DNA from 4 places in the Paenibacillus sp. FSL R10-2199 genome. Region 1 is predicted to be linked to each of the others. Evidence: riboswitches for the same ligand, from Rfam matches in the RefSeq annotation. Region 1 holds a riboswitch; each other region holds the start of a gene.
What was found. A riboswitch is a leader RNA that binds a small molecule or an ion and turns the genes downstream of it on or off. The one in region 1 is predicted to bind cyclic di-GMP.

Region 1 (4,701 bases):
TGACCAACGAGTGAGTGTTTGAACCCTAAGGTTCGTTGTGGAAGCTTTAGCTTCCGATTTGAATGTCACCGTTGCAGGTGACGATTCTCCATAGAAAGGAGGTGATCCAGCCGCACCTTCCGATACGGCTACCTTGTTACGACTTCACCCCAATCATCTACCCCACCTTCGGCGGCTGGCTCCCTTGCGGGTTACCCCACCGACTTCGGGTGTTGTAAACTCTCGTGGTGTGACGGGCGGTGTGTACAAGACCCGGGAACGTATTCACCGCGGCATGCTGATCCGCGATTACTAGCAATTCCGACTTCATGCAGGCGAGTTGCAGCCTGCAATCCGAACTGAGACCGGCTTTGCTGGGATTGGCTCCACCTCGCGGTTTCGCTTCCCGTTGTACCGGCCATTGTAGTACGTGTGTAGCCCAGGTCATAAGGGGCATGATGATTTGACGTCATCCCCACCTTCCTCCGGTTTGTCACCGGCAGTCACTCTAGAGTGCCCAGCCTTACCTGCTGGCAACTAAAGTCAAGGGTTGCGCTCGTTGCGGGACTTAACCCAACATCTCACGACACGAGCTGACGACAACCATGCACCACCTGTCTCCGATGCTCCGAAGAGGGGCACTATCTCTAATGCTTTCATCGGGATGTCAAGACCTGGTAAGGTTCTTCGCGTTGCTTCGAATTAAACCACATACTCCACTGCTTGTGCGGGTCCCCGTCAATTCCTTTGAGTTTCAGTCTTGCGACCGTACTCCCCAGGCGGAGTGCTTACTGTGTTAACTTCGGCACCAAGGGTATCGAAACCCCTAACACCTAGCACTCATCGTTTACGGCGTGGACTACCAGGGTATCTAATCCTGTTTGCTCCCCACGCTTTCGCGCCTCAGCGTCAGTTACAGCCCAGAAAGTCGCCTTCGCCACTGGTGTTCCTCCACATATCTACGCATTTCACCGCTACACGTGGAATTCCACTTTCCTCTTCTGTACTCAAGTCACCCAGTTTCCAGTGCGACCCCAGGTTGAGCCCAAGGTTTAAACACCAGACTTAAATGACCGCCTGCGCGCGCTTTACGCCCAATAATTCCGGACAACGCTTGCCCCCTACGTATTACCGCGGCTGCTGGCACGTAGTTAGCCGGGGCTTTCTTCTCAGGTACCGTCACTCCGGTAGCAGTTACTCTACCGGACGTTCTTCCCTGGCAACAGAGCTTTACGATCCGAAAACCTTCATCACTCACGCGGCATTGCTCCGTCAGGCTTTCGCCCATTGCGGAAGATTCCCTACTGCTGCCTCCCGTAGGAGTCTGGGCCGTGTCTCAGTCCCAGTGTGGCCGTTCACCCTCTCAGGTCGGCTACGCATCGTCGCCTTGGTGAGCCGTTACCCCACCAACTAGCTAATGCGCCGCAGGCCCATCCCCAAGTGGCAGATTGCTCCGCCTTTCATTCTCTCTTCAGGAGAGGAAAGAAATTATCCGGTATTAGCTACCGTTTCCGGTAGTTATCCCAGTCTTGAGGGCAGGTTGCCTACGTGTTACTCACCCGTCCGCCGCTAAGCATGAATGGAAGCAAGCTTCCATTCAAACTCCGCTCGACTTGCATGTATTAGGCATGCCGCCAGCGTTCGTCCTGAGCCAGGATCAAACTCTCCAAATTGTATTTAGAAAGAGCGATTGCTCATTTTGAAACATCTGACGAGAATTTTCATTCTCTTTTTTGGAAGTCACTTTCGTGATTTCCGATACTCACTCGTTGTTCAGTTTTCAAAGATCAAGCTCGTCGTTAGCGCCGCTCATCGCGTCACCAGCAACTCTTATAATATATCACGTTCATTCGAGTAATGCAAGCTTTATTTTGAAATCACTTATTTAAGCCATTTCTTATTAAGTTTGCCGCTCCAACAACGCTTATTTATAATACCCTATCTCTCTACCAAAAAGCAACCTTTTCCAAAATAAAAATAACCCGCTTAATTACTAAGCGGGTTATCCTCAATGAAACTATGAATGCATCTGTGCTCTTAGTAGAACTTAGCTGCAGTATATTTACTTGCTACTTTAACCAGATCTGCTGTTTTGCTGTTCTTGGCAAGTCCAGCATCAACTGTAGTATCAATAGTTACCCATTTGCCATTAAGGAACACTTCATTCCAAGCGTGGTAAGAAGTCACATAACTTGTGTTACCCATAACCAGTTTGGTAGGAATGCCTTCACTGCGAAGCATAGTAGCGAACAAGGAAGCGTAATCGTAGCAGATCCCCTTCTTGGTAGCCAAGGTGCTGTCGTTGTTAGGGATGTAATCTGTAGTAACACTGGAAGCCAGGGAATAATCATATTTCACATTGGCTACGATATAATTATAGATAGCCTTCACTTTGTCTTCATCTGATGTCAAACCTTGTGTAAGCTGTGTTGCTTTCAGAACTGCTTTATCGGAAGAACTCCATTTAACATTCTGTACGGAGCTCAGATATACGGCGTTGGCGTTGCTCAGGCTAAGATCTACCGTCTCGGAAGAGATTACTTTGTATTTGTTGCCGGTAGTGTTCTCAAGTACGGAAACCTTGTATGAACCGTTACCTTGTTGAAGCGGGAATGTTTCAGTTGGTTTGGAAGTGTATAAGTTGTAGGTGTAGCTGTTATTATCTTTGGTGATCATCAGCTTAATCTTCTTATCCTTAGGAACATTATAAGAAACTCCGATAACACCCTGATCAAGTTGACCTATGTTCAACCAGCTTGCATCTGCATTAGCAGCTTGAGCTGTACCTGTCTGCACCGACGTAACCACTACGAATAGTGTAACCAACATTAAATAGAACTTCTTCATTGGATAAAACCCCTTTCGGTAGCTGGCTGCCATCCTTACGGGAAGGCCCTTTAGCTTTGCGTCCCTACCTTTCGATAGGTTTGCCGTTATCGTATAAGCTTTATCTGTCCTTGCTTCTACCATAAAATGCTAGATTCACAATAAGAACAAACAAAAAAAGCCTCTTCATTCGGTAGCTGGCTGCCATCCTTACGGGAAGGCCCTCTAGCTTTGCGTCCCTACCTTTCGATAGGTTTGCCGTTTATCGTGTATTAGCTTTGTATAGTTATATCTTACCATATCTATTTCTATTATCAAGACCTAAATCACTAGATTTCCGCGAAAACAAATAAAAATTTTAAGTATTTTAAGTTTTTCCGTCATTATTCTACAAACATCACGATAACTTTGCGTGAATGATAAGTCTATGCGTTGGATTCACCAGCGGATCACAAGTAATGAGTGTTAGAATCTTGTCATCCTTATTCCCTTTCAATACGGATACATCGGTTGGTTCCACAATAGTCACATCATAAACTACATAATTGTATGCCTGCTTGCCGGTTGTAACGGAAATAGTGTCCCCGACTCCAACTTCATTCAATCTGTTGAATAGCCTTCCCGTAGTTCTTGATCTATGCGCTGCAATTGCAGCATTCCCAGCAGAGCCAAGCGGAGCCGTCTCCTTCATATGCGCAGCAGCATGCTTCATATTCGCCTTGGTGGCGCCTTCCAGGACAGGCAGCTTCAGATCTATTTTGTCGATTTCGATGATTGCCATCACCTTGCCTCCGACTTCAATCTCAGGCGCAGCAGAGGGTTCTGGCTCTTCCGCAGCCGACTCATCCGCCAGCAGCTGGGTTACTTCCGCGTAAGGCTTACTTAGATCAGCACTGGCCGGAGCTGACGCAGACGGAACGATTTCACTGTAGGCCTGTTCAGCCTCTTCCAGCAGCTTTTGCTGCTGACGGTCATTGTACCATTCGCTTCCTTTGGGATAGAGCATAATAAGCACCCCGGCAAGTATAATCAAATAGGATAATTTCCGCATGACAATCGCCTCCGTAATATAGAATAGATGTTACCCTTCCGGAATAATTAAGAAGCAATGCTTCTTAATTATCAGAATACCCATTTCCGGCTTCCGAAGAAATTAATGATCACCGTAACAAATGTGACCAGCACTTTGGCGACCAGCACTTGAATACCGAGAGAATCGGTCAATATATGAATCAGCAGCACCGATATACCCAGCACCAACAGATTCAGCACGATAAACCTGATCAGCTGCATCCGGTCGAAGCCCTCTTTATTGCCTCTGTCCCGATCACGGAAGGTTACCTTTTTGTTCCAGAAGAAGCTGTTGGCCGTACCGGCGCTGTAGGAAATAATCTGCGCAGGGGTGTTGATCATCCCAAGGGAATGCAGCAGTGTGAATACAGCAAAATCAATCAGTGTATTCAGCAGGCCTACCGCATTGAATTTCAGGAACTGGATGAACCCCGCACTCCATTTCTTATCTGGCATAATCGCTTTCCTTCCGCGTGTCTTCTATTTCCGCATCCGGATAGCCTTTGGTCTCACGTACAATATAGAGCGGTCTGTCCTTCGACTCATCATAGATCCGTCCGATATACTCACCAATTACCCCCAGCAGCATCAGCACAATCCCGTTGAAGAGCAGGTTCACGCCGACTATAGATGCCCATCCGGGTACGGTCCAGGAGGTAAAGATTTTTTGGAACAATACCAGGAACAGATAGATGAAGCTGGAAAAGGACAGAAAGAATCCGATATAGGATGCGATTTTGAGCGGTTTGTGGGAAAAGGAGGTGATGCCGTCGAGCGCAAACCGGATCATTTTCTTGAGCGGATATTTCGTTTCCCCGGCAAAGC
Region 2 (4,701 bases), 290 kb from region 1:
AATGCGGTAGACGGTAGGGTGGTTGCGGACCTTGCCATAAACCACCGGCTGGGTGGTTTCCGGATCATCCATCTCATTATGGCCGTGCCGGCGGTACCCGATCAGATCAATCAGGAAATCCTTCTTGAACAAATGGCGGTAAGCGCTGGCCATACGGACGGCAGCAATACAGGCTTCGGGGTCGTCGGCATTGACATGCACTACCGGGATCTCATAGCCCTTCGCCAGATCACTGGCGTAATGCGTGGAGCGGGAATCTTCACTTTCGGTGGTGAAGCCGATCCGGTTATTGACGATAATATGCACAGTGCCGCCATTCTGATAACCTTGCAATTTGCCGATATTAAGTGTTTCCGCAACAATGCCTTCACCAGGGAAGGCGGCATCGCCATGCATAAGCACGGCCATGGCTTTGTCCGTATTCAGCTTAGGCAGGCCTGGGGTGCCCCGTTCCTCCTGGGCTGCACGCGTGAAGCCTTCAACGACCGGATTCACGAACTCGAGATGGCTCGGGTTGTTCGCAAGCGTGATGCGGGTACGCACAGTTTCGCCTTCGCGGACGGCGCGGTCGGCGCCTAGATGGTATTTCACATCCCCGCTCCAGCCATAGGTGACACCCATGGAGCCTTCGGACGGGAAGAGCTCCTTGTTCGGCGAATGATGGAATTCCGAGAAAATAATATCATAAGGTTTGCCCAGAATGTGGGCAAGCACATTAAGTCTTCCGCGGTGGGCCATACCCATCAGGATATGCTCTGCGCCGTCATGTGCGGCAGCGCGGACAATTTCATCCAGCATAGGCACGAGGGCATCATTGCCCTCCAGGCTGAAGCGCTTCTGGCCGACGAAGGTCTTATGCAGGAAGGTCTCGAACTGCTCTACCTGAATCAGGCGTTTCAGCAGCTCTTTGCGTTCCGCATGGTTCAGTGGAGCAGGCGACGTTGTGGATTCCGCCTGGCTGTTGAGCCAGCGCAGCTCACGCTCGTCATGCACATGCCCGAATTCATAGGCAATGGTCTGTGTGTAGGCCTGGCGCATTCTGTGAACGGCATCCATAGCGGTATGCACGCCCTCAGGGGCATTCTCCCAGATCAATGAAGCCGGCAGGGCATTCAGATCTTCGCGCGTCAGCTCATAGGTCTCGATCTCCAGCCATTTCGCCATCGGGTTGGTGCTCCGCTCCAGCGGATCGATATCGGCAGCCATATGGCCGTATATTCGGATGTTAGCCATTAGCTTGGAAGCTTTAACGGCTTTCCTGAGCCACTCTGTATCTCCTGAGATGGCGGGGGGAGGCGTCTTGACGGCATCCGGAGCCAGGGGAGGCGGGCCGGATACTGTGAAGAGGTCGCGGTAATGATGCTCTACGGAAGTGGGGTCCTTGACAAACTGCTCGTATTTCTCCTGAATGTAGCCCAGATTGGGACCGTAATACTTGCTCCAGACAGATTCGTTATAGGGCTCTTTGACGGCCATGAGTAGGTCCTCCTAACGGATAAACTCCACATGCGGTATATTAGGAACACCGCTTAGCGGAGCTGCGATGTTTGCGGTTTCATTCTCATCTTATTGTGCTACTTTCCGGCAGGGTAATCAATTCATACTTTCGTGCAATCCGTTCGCAAAACGGTATGATTCAGCAGGGGATTCATACGGAACAATCATAAATTTCCCGAGTGAAGCCGGAAAAATAAAATATCGTTAAAATTAATAAAAAATTAAGGGATTTAGGTGGTTGTAAATCATAGAAATGGGTAATTGTTTCTATATTGTGTTACGGGATTAATATCTATTTAGTATATTTAAACTAATTTGGACCGATTGAAGATGAATTGGAATTATTTATACAAGCTATTGGCAATTTTAGCTAAGGGTCTTCACGATTTAACATAAAAAAATTCCAGAAAACGACACACTTTTCATGTAAGATCTTGTATAATGTTATTGCGGAGAACGGTTTCATCGATTCTTTTCAGATCCTTTCATGTAAAGGGTCCAGTAAAGGGTAAACCTGCCGAAAGACAGGGGCACAAAGTCTCGGATCTAAAGTAGAAATACTATGATGGCCGGACTGCCTGGGGACGCGAAAATTCTAGGAGGAGATTTCTTGGATAAGTCCAACCAGGGGAATGACGAACTGCAGGTAGTTGATCTGGATTTAGAATGGGTGCATTTGCTAATGTCTGCTAAGCAGGCTGGCATCCAGGCAGACGAGATTCGGCGTTTTTTTACTGAAAAAGCACTCCAGGCGATGTAGGGCATTCAGCATTGTACGGATACATACAGAAGAGGGCACAGCGGTGTACACCGCTGTGCCCTCTTCTGTTGGAATTTACATGTTGTTTCGGGGTCCCCGCAAAGTACCTGGGTAATCATCGAGGCTGCTGCCTCACTTTGTGGGGTATTTCAGTTATCCTTCTGCTCCAGCCGCCATTTCTGATAATCGAGAAACTCCTTGAATTCACGTTTGCTTATACCAGAGGCCATCGCATCCTGAACCAGCCTGAACCATTCTCCATCGAGAACCGGCTCTGCAGTTTCTGCAATTCCGCCATACAGTAATACGTGAATGGATACTTGGAGTGCATCGGCAATTTTTTCGATAAATTGAATGGAGGGGTTGGATTGGATATTCCGTTCGACATTACTTAAGTATGATTTCGCCACGTCAGCCTTATCCGCAAGCTCGGATAAAGAATAACCCTTCTCCAGCCGGAGCCTATGGATGCGGCTTCCCATATTATCTGACACGATTACAACGCCCTCCGTACTTTTTGTTATCAGTATAACAAAAATTCGCAAAACGGACAAAAACCCTTGTTCCTGCCAGAAGCTGGCGGGGAGAGACAAAACGGCATATCCAGCCCGGATGAGGGAGGATATGCCGTTTTGTGTATATAATTTAATAGCCTTATTTGGCTTCTCCCAAACCTTGCGTAGCATTGAATGTCCAGTTCAGCGCCAAGCCGTCACCCTGGAAGATATTCTGATCCTGGGTATTGTCAACGAATTCGAAAGCAATCTTGAAGGTTTTGGTTTGGGTAGCGGCGATGCCTCCCGGCAGTACACCCGCCGTTACGAGATCATAGCTGGAAGTGTTCTTCAGGTCCTTCAGGGAGATCTCGGACAGCACATGGCCGGCAAGCGGACCGCTGGTATAAGAGCTGTCGAGAAGTTTGATTTTGAAGTGATCTCCAAGATCCTGGCCGGCATTATCGCCCTTCGCATCAGTTACAGTGTAGCTGGTGGCCAGCGTTAGGAGTTTGATATCCAGGGTGCCGTCATTGGACAAGGTGAACGTGCGTACGGTGTAATCACCCGGTTTCAGATTGGTCAGGGCAACAGGTGTATTAAAGGAAGAGCCGAGCTTCAGCGTGCCTGCCGCGAAGGTTGCCGTGCTGGTTGCTGTGGAGCTGAAGTAAGCGAAGGTGCCCCCTCCGATTAAAGACAATCCCAGTGCTGCCGATGCTACGCCAAGACCCAATGTTTTTTTGATACCCATAATTAATTTCCTCCTCGAGTATATTATGTTTTTTTAAGATCGGTGATCAGGAATGCATATACAGATAGATTATTTGAGGGCGCCTTTTTCCTGGTTGGCTTCGAAGTTCAGGGTCAGGGCCAGTGTATCGCCTTGATAGTAGTTTTGCGGCTGGAAGGTTTCCTTGAAGGCAAACTGTACGCTCAGTTTATCTGAGGTGCCTGCTTTGATGCCCCCATTCTCTACACCAAAGATTCCGCCGAGAATTCCCTTGGCTACAAGATCCGGACTTTGCTGCTCAAGTTCGGCCAGTGAAACGACCAGAACAGGTGATGTTACCTTATCCTTGTTAACTAGGAACGTCACAATAATATCGTCTTTGAGATTATGGGCGCCGTTATCTCCCTGGGCATCTGTAATGACAGATGAGGTACGCAGAACAACTTTGGGAATATTGAGCGTTCCGTCATTTTTCAATTTAAAATCTCTTAGGATCGTATCCCCCGGTTTAAGATTGCTGAGATTGACAATAACGGAGGGGTCCGAATTAAGTAATAAAGTTCCGTTGTTAAAAGAAGCTGCAGTGGTGGAGGTACTGCTGAAGTAAGCGAAGGTTCCTCCGCCGACCAGGGTTAATCCGAGTGCTGCCGATACAACGCCGAGACCTAATGTTTTTTTAACGTTCATTTGTTCATCCCTCTCTCATCGTTCTTTTTTTGTCTTTACCTGTCTTCGGGGAAAATTTATTGTTGCTCCGCGTTTCGTAAACGGGAGAGGACAATCGGTTTATTGCACAATGTCTGGAAGGGTATCCGGTCCGCCGGTCACCGCTGGCCCTGCATTCTTCTTCTCCAGTGCCGCTACGGCTTTCCAGGAGGAATACAGTGCGTAGAGGAGCAGGAGCAGCCCGGGGATAATCATCAGCATTACGCTTCCGGCTTTGGAGACCGCAAAATTCATGGCATATCCTACATAAGGGACGGTGACGCCGGTATATTGGCCTACCACATTTGTTGAGCTGACCGCTGAGGTATCGGCTGCATCGTTATTGTCCCCTTTGGTGGTATAGCTGGCTTCACCTATGGCACTGTTTATTGAAGCATCGACCACACGGTGTGTAATCAGGAGGTTATCGGAATTCATGAAAGTAATCACATCGCCTTTTTGAAAACGGGTCATATCCCCGCCCGGCTTAATCGCTACTATAGATCCGGTCTGGA
Region 3 (4,701 bases), 180 kb from region 1:
TTGCTTTCTTCCAGTTGGAGCCGCCCGGAGTACGCCCAGCCATCCGCCGCTGCCAAAGCGCCAGCTTGTTCTCGTATTGACGGTAAAAGCGAGGATTGGCGATATGTTCCCCGTTTGAGCATACTGCATATTCTTTCAAGCCTAAGTCGATGCCAATAGGTGTATCCACTTGGGGCAGAGGGTTCTTTTGAACTTCGCAAACGAGCGAAACGAAAAATTTCCCGCTGGCGTTTTTACGAACGGTAGCGGACAATATCCGGCCTTCCAGCTTCCGGGAGTTTGCAAAACGTATCCAGCCGAGTTTTGGGAGCTTCAAGCGACTGCCCTCCATGGCGATATTCCCGTTGGTGAATTTGGTCGTGTAACTTTGAATCGGATGCTTTCGGCTCTTGAAGCGTGGCGCTTGATTTTGCTTCTTGAAAAAACGATCAAAGCTATCCGCCACATGACGAGCAGCCGACTGCAAAGCGATGCTATCGACTTCTTTCAGCCAGTCGTATTGTGCTTTTAAACCGGGGAGTTGTGTTGCACAAGCGTGATAAGACAAGCCTTTTCCCGTTTCCACATACCTTTGATTCCAAGCTTCCAAGAAGTAATTGAACACAAAACGGCAGCAGCCAAACATTCGACGAATGAGTTGCTTTTGCTCTGTATTGGGGTAGATCCGATATTTATAGGCTTGATGAACCAGGGGTTTCGAAGAAACCTCCTGCGCAGACACGAGCATGTGCAACACCTCCTTTTAGTGATCTCATTCATATTATAGCACATATGTTCGTCTTGAAATCGAAAACTGCTGATTCATCCCCACCCTATCGAGGGTGGAGTATTCTCAGCTTTTTTAGATAAATAATTTGAGCATAGTATAGCATGGTATCCGTCCAACTAAAAACACTGCCGTCAGTCTGCGCTGCCTGGTGTGTGTAAGTAGTGAGCTACGAATTGAATGCGCTCCCCGTATACAAAAAGACTGCTTCCCGGAGAATCTCTCCGGCAGCAGCCCTCATCCAAACACAGCGGCTTAATCATAATCATTTGCGCTTGTTCACTCTGGCAGTTCTTCTAAGAAGCAGGCCCAGACCGGCAAGAGCAACACCCGTAATATAGTACGGCGCAGGACTTGATTCACCCGTCTGCGGCAGGGTTTGCTCTGCAGTCACACTGCCCAGAGGAATCTCGTCATCGATAATGATTTCTTCAGGTGCCGGTCCTGCTACAGGTGAAGGTCCAGGTGCAGGAACCTCCACAGCTGGCTGTAGCGCTGTTGTTGTCAGCACCGTCACAACCGGTGATGCTGCCGGCCCGAGAGGAACCGGGTCATCAATAATAGTCGTGTCAGTATCAGTCACAATAGTCCCAATCACTGTCGGAGCGGTTGATGTCGGAAATACGAAGCTTGGGACAAAGACGCTCGTGCTGGTTGCTGTTGGTGCCGCTGTAGGTGCTGTTGTCGGTAAAGCGGTCGGCACTGTTGTTGGTGCCGCTGTTGTTGGTGTTGCCGTTGGCGCTGTTGTTGGTGTCGCTGTCGGTGTTGCCGTTGGTACCGCTGTCGGTGTTGCCGTCGGCGCTGTTGTTGGCGTTGCCGTTGGTGTCGGCGTTGGCGCTGTTGTCGGCGTTGCCGTTGGTGCCACTGTCGGTGTTGCCGTTGGTGCCACTGTCGGTGTTGCCGTTGTCGGTGTTGCTGTTGGCGTCGCTGCCGGTGTTGCCGTTGGTGCCACTGTCGGTGTTGCCGTTGTCGGTGTTGCCGTTGTCGGTGTTGCTGTTGGCGTCGCTGCCGGTGTTGCCGTTGGCGCTGTTGTCGGCGTTGCCGTCGGTGTCGGTGTTGCCGTTGGCGCTGTTGTCGGCGTTGCCGTCGGTGTCGGCGTTGCCGTTGGCGTCGGCGTCGCTGCTGGCGTTGCCGTTGGCGTCGGCGTTGCCGTTGGCGTTGGCGTCGCTGCCGGTGTTGCTGTTGGCGTTGGCGTCGCTGCTGGCGTTGCCGTTGGCGTCGGCGTCGCTGCTGGCGTTGCTGTTGGCGTCGGCGTCGCTGCTGGCGTTGCTGTTGGCGTCGGTGTCACTGCCGGCGTTGCTGTTGGCGTCGGAGGATCTTGCCCCTTATAAGGAATATGGTGCGATTCCCCCGATCCTGAGAGCGAAGCTCCGATCAGATTCCCGTTGATTTGACCATTATTAAATTGAATAGAGGCATATGGAGCCAGCACAGATCCCAGAACTCCGATACCTTCGATTTGAAGACTGGTCGCTTGACTGAAGTTATATAAAACTTTACTGTTCATAGCGTTATCCTTATTTCCGTTACCATTAATTCCAGTCCCCATATTCTTCATAGTTACTGTAGTACCGGAGATATTAACTATAGCTGTTGAGCCATCAGGAATCTTAATTCTCAACTCATTTGCACTAGACAGCTTGCTGCCGTCTACAGTAAATATGTTAACACCCGAATTTGTACCTTCCAAAAAGAAATTACCGGAGTTGGCAGTGGTAACCCCATTAACAGGCTGAGAAGCAAGCTGTTGAGATTTCTCTCGGAGCAAACTGAACTGGGCTGCAAAGTCCACAACATTTATTTGTTGTTGTAAGCTTCCTGTCCCCCCGCGCGGGCCGCCGCTGCCGCTATAACTCCCCCGTAGACTACATCACCCACGGTTTCTCCCTGGGAATAATACAGATTACCACCGGCGATGAGAGAGTAGGCTTCCTTCGTTTCCTCACTAGTAAGACTATGTCCCACAGAATAATTAACATTTAAATTCACGTTTCCGCCGGCAGCTAATCTACCTTCAATATCACTATGTTTAACATCAACATCTCCCAAGATGAACACATTATACTTGGATGTATTGCCCGGCAAAGAGTTGCCCTCGGCTTTAACTGAGGTGCTCCCCAGTGAAATAATTCCGCCGCTTCCCACAATCAGAACTGCTATAAGTCCGAACACCGTAAGACGTTTGAATTTTTTTAATTGGAACATACAGCTCACCTCACAGTTAATATAGATATAGGCCACATTTATATAACAAAAAAAGACCGCCGGAAAGAGGATTGCTCTCTTTACGGCAGTCGGACGATCATTGCGCTCCATCGCGCTTTAGACTCCTGGACTTTGCGTCCCGTCCTTTCGAACGGTTTGCGTTTATACGTCAGTGGAAGATTAGGTTGTGAAATTATGTACTAAATCAAACTTTTATACTAATGTCTATGACATTCGTTACTTTGGAACTATTTTTAGTTTATCCGCTATCAGGGCTGATTGTCAATGAAATCCTTTGAAACATCTGGTAATAGATTATATCTGCTGATTCATTCCAAAGCACTGTTACAAAAGGTTTTTTTAAAGAATCTATAGCTTTTTCACCTAAATCCCGATCCTCTCATCGCCCTCGATGGCACCTACAAGAATATTTTGGAACCATGTATAAAGAACTAATTTAAATATTGCAAATTTTAATATAAACACGAGGGCCCATGATCGTAAAGACGCACCTCTTTCTCCTTAGCACATTTTCTTTTACGAGGAAACATAATAACAAATGTATATCCCACATAAAAAAGACTGCTTTCAGGAGAACGTCTTCTCCCAAAGCAGCCTTTTCCCGATTTAGCGGTGATATCGCCAGCCTTTCGGAAAGGATCTTACGGATTGCATTTATTTACGTTTATCTGTTCTGGATCTTCTGCCGAGGAATATTCCCAATCCTGCAAGGGCTAGACCGACTAAGTAATAAGGAGCCGGACTGGACTCACCAGTCTTCGGAAGCGCGGCATCCGCAGGTACATTGCCTAACGGAATCTCTTCATCAATGATTGTCACAATCGGCGTTGGACTTGGTGTTGCGCTTGGGCTTGGCGTTAGGGTTGGACTTGGTGTCACCACTACCGGCCGAGGTGTTGCTGTTGCCACAGGGCCCAAAGGCAGCGGATCATCACTGATTATGGTATCCGGATTTACAATATAGCCGATTATTGGAGTTGGCGTTGGCACTACATTAATAAAGACGGGCGGTGCAGACGATGGCACTGGTGCCGGTGGTAATGTCGGTGCTGGTGTTGCCGTTGGTGTCGGTGTCGGTGTTGGCTCTACTGTTGGTGTTGGTGTTGGTGTCGGTGTCGGTGTCGGTGTTGGCTCTGTTGTTGTTGTTGGTGTTGGTGTTGGTGTTGGTGTTGGTGTTGGTGTTGGTGTTGCCGTTGGTGTTGGTGTTGGTGTCGGCTCTGGCGTTGGTGTTGGTGTCGGTGTTGGCTCTGCCGTTGGTGTTGGTGTCGGTGTTGGCTCTGCCGTTGGTGTCGGTGTCGGTGCTGGTGTTGGCGTTGGTGTTGGCTCTACTGTTGGTGTTGGTGTTGGCTCTGCCGTTGGTGTCGGTGTCGGTGCTGCCGTTGGCGTTGGTGTTGGCTCTGCCGTTGGCGTTGGTGTTGGTGCTGCCGTTGGTGTCGGTGTTGGATCTGCCGTTGGCGTCGGTGTCGGTGCTACTGTCGGTGTTGATGTTGGATCTACTGTTGGTGTTGGTGTTGGCTCTGCCGTTGGTGTCGGTGTTGGCTCTGCCGTTGGCGTTGGTGTTGGCTCTGCCGTTGGCGTTGGTGTTGGTGCTGCCGTTGGTGTCGGTGTTGGATCTGCCGTTGGCGTCGGTGTCGGTGCTACTGTCGGTGTTGATGTTGGATCTGCTGTTGGTGTTGGTGTCGGTGCTGCCGTTGGCGTTGGTGTCGGCT
Region 4 (4,701 bases), on a different contig from region 1:
CTACGACAGCCTGACGCTGCCTGGCAATGGTCTCCTTGGACTGGTTGTTAATAGCTCCCAGCTCGTAGCCGTGCAGAACGGCATACTGTCCGCTTGCATTTTTAAGCTTATTATTGAATTCATCGGGGCTCTCCAGATAATCATGCTGGCCGGAGATCATACCTTTGCCGCTGAGATCGGACAGATAGCTGAGCAGTGCAGCAGCTTCCTTGGAAGCGGAGGGATTAACGGGTTGGATGGAAGCGGCAGGAGTGTTTACGGGGCGTGCTACGGGAAGACTGCGCGCCTCCCCCCATGGCAGAAGTGAAAGGATAAGGATAATTGGAATAATTGTTGTATATAGCCTGTACTTACGGTAAGTGTTCAATATAATCTCCTTTCCCCGGGTTTCACTGCCGCCTTAGGCGTGCAGGTATGCAGTTCTCTGTTAAGAGGCTGCAATGAATTAACCGGATGGTCTATAGCTTAGTAGCCCTGCTAATAGCAGGGCCATTAAGATTGGACTTTATAGGATTTAGAATTGTAACGTCTTAACCAGTATCAGCGCCAATAATGAATACAGCTGCGGGGGTATGAACTTAGGAAGCGGAAGGGAGAAACAGTGCGCTCGCGGGAACCGTTGCCTTAACTTGGCTCGAACTCTCCCACATCAGGCGTGCTCTGGCATCTCCTTGATTCTCATAGTACTCCACTTGAATATCATATAGCTGACCGGCTGTCAGGCTTATGCTTCCTGTGCGTTCGGTCCCGCTCTGCTTCATCCAGCTGTCGATCACAAGCTCACCATTGATCCGTACGCGGATGCCGTCATCTGAAGTGGTATAAATCTGATAAGTCTCAGTGTATAGCGGCTTGAGCTTACCGCTCCAGCGTACAGAGAAGAAATCTATGCCGATTGCGGCATCCGGCGTGCCTTGACGCCAGTTGAAGTCAAGCACTGCATCGGTACGTACCACTGCCGGAGCACCAGACAACGTCATATTATTGAAATATTCCGCAACCAGCCCATTCGCCGCAGGAGCCTCGGCCGTAAGATTCTCCGGTAATGGAGCTTCTGCCGGCGTCGGTACCGCTGTTGGCGTTGGTGCCGCTGTCGGCGTTGGTGCCGCTGTCGGCGTTGGTGCCGCTGTCGGCGTTGGTGCCGCTGTTGGCGTTGGTGCCACTGTCGGCGTTGGTGCAGCTGTTGGCGTTGGTGCCACTGTCGGCGTTGCTGTTGGCACCGGTGTTGGTGTTGATACTGGTAACGGCGTTGCTGTTGGTACTGGTGTTGCAGTCACAGCCGGAGCATCCAAAGCTGCTTTGCTGGCTGAAGAAGCAGCCGTGTTCACAAATAACGCACTTGTAGGGACAGTTGCCTTCGCCTGGCTTGGACTCTGCCACATCAGGCGGATATTGGCATCGCCGGCATTCTCGTAATACTCCACTTTGATATCATAGAGCCGGCCTGCTTGCAGAGTTATGCTTCCTGTACGCTCGGTACCACTCTGTTTGGTCCAGCTGTCGATTACAGCTGTGCCGTCAATATAGACGCGGATACCGTCATCGGAGGTAGTGATAATCTGATAGGTTTCACTGAAAGACGGTTTGATCTGACCCGTCCAGCGGATGGAGAAGCTATCCACTCCGAGCTTGGCATCCGGCGCTGCCTGGCGCCAGTTAAAGTTCAGCAGCGCATCATTCCGGACCAGAACCGGAGTGCCCGAAAGCGTCATGTTCTTGTAGTATTCCCCCTGAAGACCATTCTGAACGACGGGGGCCGTCACAGTATCATTGGAAGCAGGGGGCGGCGTCAGCACTGGTATCGGCATTGCTGTCGGTACCGGCGCTGGCGTTGCTGTCGGTACCGGCGTTGGTGTTGCTGTCGGTACCGGCGTTGGCGTTGCTGTTGGTACCGGCGTTGGTGTTGCTGTCGGTACCGGCGTTGGTGTTGCTGTCGGTACCGGCGTTGGCGTTGCTGTTGGTACCGGCGTTGGTGTTGCTGTTGGTACTGGCGTTGGTGTTGCTGTTGCTGTTGGTTTCGGCGTCGCCGTAGCAAATGTGCCTGCTTTATAATCGTCCCGGGTCACAGTATAGCTGTCGCTCATGAAACCTTTGATGGTAGCAACTGTGTTGGTTTCATACAGCATTTTTCCCCAGCTCATCATATATACCCAATTTTTCTGTGAGAGTTGCAGCTTTGCTGTGCTTGGCATTTGTCCATTCTCGCCAATGGCAATCGGTTTGCCATTCGCAAGTGCGAGCAGGCTGTCATGATATTTATTCATATAATCGTTCTCATATATATCTGCCGCGAGTACATCCACCTTGTCAGCCCCCGGGTAGGTCAGCGCATAAGGATCAGACCAGGCATTGGGTGCATTGGGGTTCCATACCCACAGCAGGTTGTTTAATTTATGAACGTTTACGAAACGGTCATACATAATATTCCAAAGAGCAGCAAAGTTATTTTTCTTCCCCCACCAGAACCAGTCACCGTTCATTTCGTGGTAAGGTCTCCAGAGTACGGGAACACCAGCATCCCGCAGGCTTTTAAGTGAAACTGCCACTTTGTCCAGATCTGCAATCAATGCAGTGTACTGTGTTGTACCCGGAGTAATATATTTATTGAATTCCGCCTGGCTCAGCGGTTTCTGAACATTGGACCAGAGGTATGCGGTACCGGGCAGATTCTCATGAAAAGTCATGGCTACAATGCCGCCGCCCTTATACCAGTTGATCGCGCTGTTCACAACATTTCTGCGTTGCGCCGCTGCTGTACTTTCCGATTGCCCGCTGATTACGCCCAGTTCATAGCCGTGAAGAGCAGCATATTGTCCGCTGGTTCCTTTCAGCTTGTTGCTGAATTCGTCCGGACTTTCCAGATAGTCATGTTGGCCGGTAATAATGCCTTTTCCAGTGATAGAATACAGATCATCCAGCAATCTGACTGCTTCGGTTGAAGCCTCCGGATTAACGGGCGCTTTGGAACTAGATGCAGCTTCTGCAGATGAAGGCATTCCGCCGAGTCCCAGAGGTACTGCAGTCAATAAAAGGGCCAGAGACAGCACAGTGCACAGCAAACGAGACTTACGGTAAGTTATCAAAATCCATCTTCCTTTCGGTAGCCAGGCTGCCACTCTTGCGAAGGCCCTATAGCTTTGCGTCCCTATCTTTCGATTAGGTTTGCCTTTGTCGTATTGGAAGGATTAATCCCTCTTACCGTAAGTATCGTCCCTATTTAGTTTTAATTTAGAGCAAAAATGAAATTTTCTTAATAAATGGTTCTTAATACCTGTTTTGGATTTGTAACAATTGGTTATATAGATAGATTAGACCTATGAAATGAATTGCTGCAAGGCGATATCTTCCCAATCCAAGGTGATTCGGATGTTATCTTCCTCCACCAGCTCAGAGCCGGTCTGCACTTCGATAAATTCCATATCTGTCAATGCCAGGATCGCATGCTTGGTGCCTTCCGGAATCCGTACGACATCCCCCGCCTTCACATTATGCATTTTCTCATTGAGCACAATGCTGGCTTCACCGCTGACAATGGTCCAGATTTCACTGCGTTTGTGATGCAGCTGATAGCTGATATTTTTACCTTCAGAGATAAAGATTCGCTTCGTCAGCACCTCATTGCCTTCCGCATATTTCACATAATCAATTACCTTGTAGTGGCCCCAGCGGCGTTCTTCGTACATCGGTCTTTGTTCAAAAGATTTCAGCACTTCTTTAATGCGCGGGCTCTCCGCCTTGTGCGTAACCAGAATTCCGTCCGGGCTGGCGGCGATAATCAGATCCTTCGCTCCGATCACGGTGATCGGAATGTCCAGCTCGTTGATCAGGCAGGTGCCTTCGGAATCTGCAGTGACGAAGCCTTTGCCGACATGATTGCTGGTCATTTCTTCAGTCAGCGTGTTCCAAGTGCCCAGATCCTTCCAGAATCCGGCGTAAGGCTGAACCACGATATTCTCTTCTTTTTCCACCACTTCGTAATCAAAACTGATGGAAGCCAGCAGTTTATACTGCTTCTGCAGTTCCTCATAGTTCAGCGGCAGTCCTTTGCGCTGCAGAATATCCAGCAGATAACCTAGACGGAAAGCAAACACGCCGCAGTTCCAGAGCGCGTTCCGGCTGATCAGCTCCTCAGCCTGCTTGCGGTCCGGCTTCTCCTGGAAGTGGCTCACCTGCAGATACCCGCTCGCCCCCGCTTCGGCGCTGGTAGGAATGATATAGCCGTATTTCTCGGAAGCATGCTCCGGAACTACGCCCATCAGCGCCAGATTGGCGCCGCTCTCCAGCATCGTGCTCTCCAGCTGCAGAACGGTTTCGAAGAAGGACGACTCCACATAAGGATCGACGGGCAGGATGGCTACCGTCTCGCTTGGTGAAACACCGGCGACCGAATACAGATAAGCTGCTGTCAGTGCGATGGCAGGGAAGGTATCGCGCCGCTCCGGCTCAACGATAATCGGCACCCCGCTGCCCAGCTGGCTCTGAATCATCTCTACCTGGCTGCGGCCGGTAGCCAGGTAGGACGATTCCGCCATCCCTGTCTCCTGCAGCTGTCTCCATACCCGCTGTACCATGGATTCCGGTTCACCTGCCGGGCTTTCCAGTACTTTCAGAAATTGCTTCGAACGTGAATCATTGGACAAAGGCCAGAGCCGTTTACCAGAACCGCCTGATAGAAGTACTAGTTTCATAAGTGAACCCTCC

Region 2: another riboswitch for cyclic di-GMP. It lies ahead of NYE33_RS02085 (anti-repressor SinI family protein); the one in region 1 lies ahead of NYE33_RS00775 (transglutaminase-like domain-containing protein).
Region 3: another riboswitch for cyclic di-GMP. It lies ahead of NYE33_RS36415 (choice-of-anchor A family protein); the one in region 1 lies ahead of NYE33_RS00775 (transglutaminase-like domain-containing protein).
Region 4: another riboswitch for cyclic di-GMP. It lies ahead of NYE33_RS34935 (PA14 domain-containing protein); the one in region 1 lies ahead of NYE33_RS00775 (transglutaminase-like domain-containing protein).

The regions. Positions count from the first base shown of each region.
Region 1 covers NZ_JBBOBO010000001.1:186,604-191,304, forward strand. Annotated here, with positions in the region: rRNA gene NYE33_RS00770 (16S ribosomal RNA) at 95-1,652, opposite strand; gene NYE33_RS00775 (transglutaminase-like domain-containing protein) at 2,017-2,808, opposite strand; cyclic di-GMP riboswitch class I at 2,841-2,921, opposite strand; cyclic di-GMP riboswitch class I at 2,995-3,075, opposite strand; gene NYE33_RS00780 (class D sortase) at 3,203-3,856, opposite strand; gene NYE33_RS00785 (GtrA family protein) at 3,928-4,332, opposite strand; gene NYE33_RS00790 (glycosyltransferase family 2 protein) at 4,322-4,701, opposite strand, start outside.
Region 2 covers NZ_JBBOBO010000001.1:479,881-484,581, reverse strand. Annotated here, with positions in the region: gene NYE33_RS02090 (2-oxoglutarate dehydrogenase E1 component) at 1-1,476, opposite strand, end outside; cyclic di-GMP riboswitch class I at 1,995-2,079, shown strand; gene NYE33_RS02085 (anti-repressor SinI family protein) at 2,108-2,257, shown strand; gene NYE33_RS02080 (helix-turn-helix domain-containing protein) at 2,407-2,739, opposite strand; gene NYE33_RS02075 (TasA family protein) at 2,912-3,502, opposite strand; gene NYE33_RS02070 (TasA family protein) at 3,572-4,168, opposite strand; gene sipW (signal peptidase I SipW) at 4,268-4,701, opposite strand, start outside.
Region 3 covers NZ_JBBOBO010000001.1:364,989-369,689, forward strand. Annotated here, with positions in the region: gene tnpB (IS200/IS605 family element RNA-guided endonuclease TnpB) at 1-727, opposite strand, end outside; gene NYE33_RS01590 (LPXTG cell wall anchor domain-containing protein) at 1,032-2,054, opposite strand; partial or broken gene NYE33_RS36415 (choice-of-anchor A family protein) at 2,148-3,082, opposite strand; cyclic di-GMP riboswitch class I at 3,053-3,142, opposite strand; gene NYE33_RS01600 (choice-of-anchor A family protein) at 3,647-4,701, opposite strand, start outside.
Region 4 covers NZ_JBBOBO010000002.1:1,628,366-1,633,066, forward strand. Annotated here, with positions in the region: gene NYE33_RS34930 (glycosyl hydrolase) at 1-367, opposite strand, end outside; gene NYE33_RS34935 (PA14 domain-containing protein) at 579-3,083, opposite strand; cyclic di-GMP riboswitch class I at 3,097-3,177, opposite strand; gene NYE33_RS34940 (sugar phosphate nucleotidyltransferase) at 3,315-4,688, opposite strand.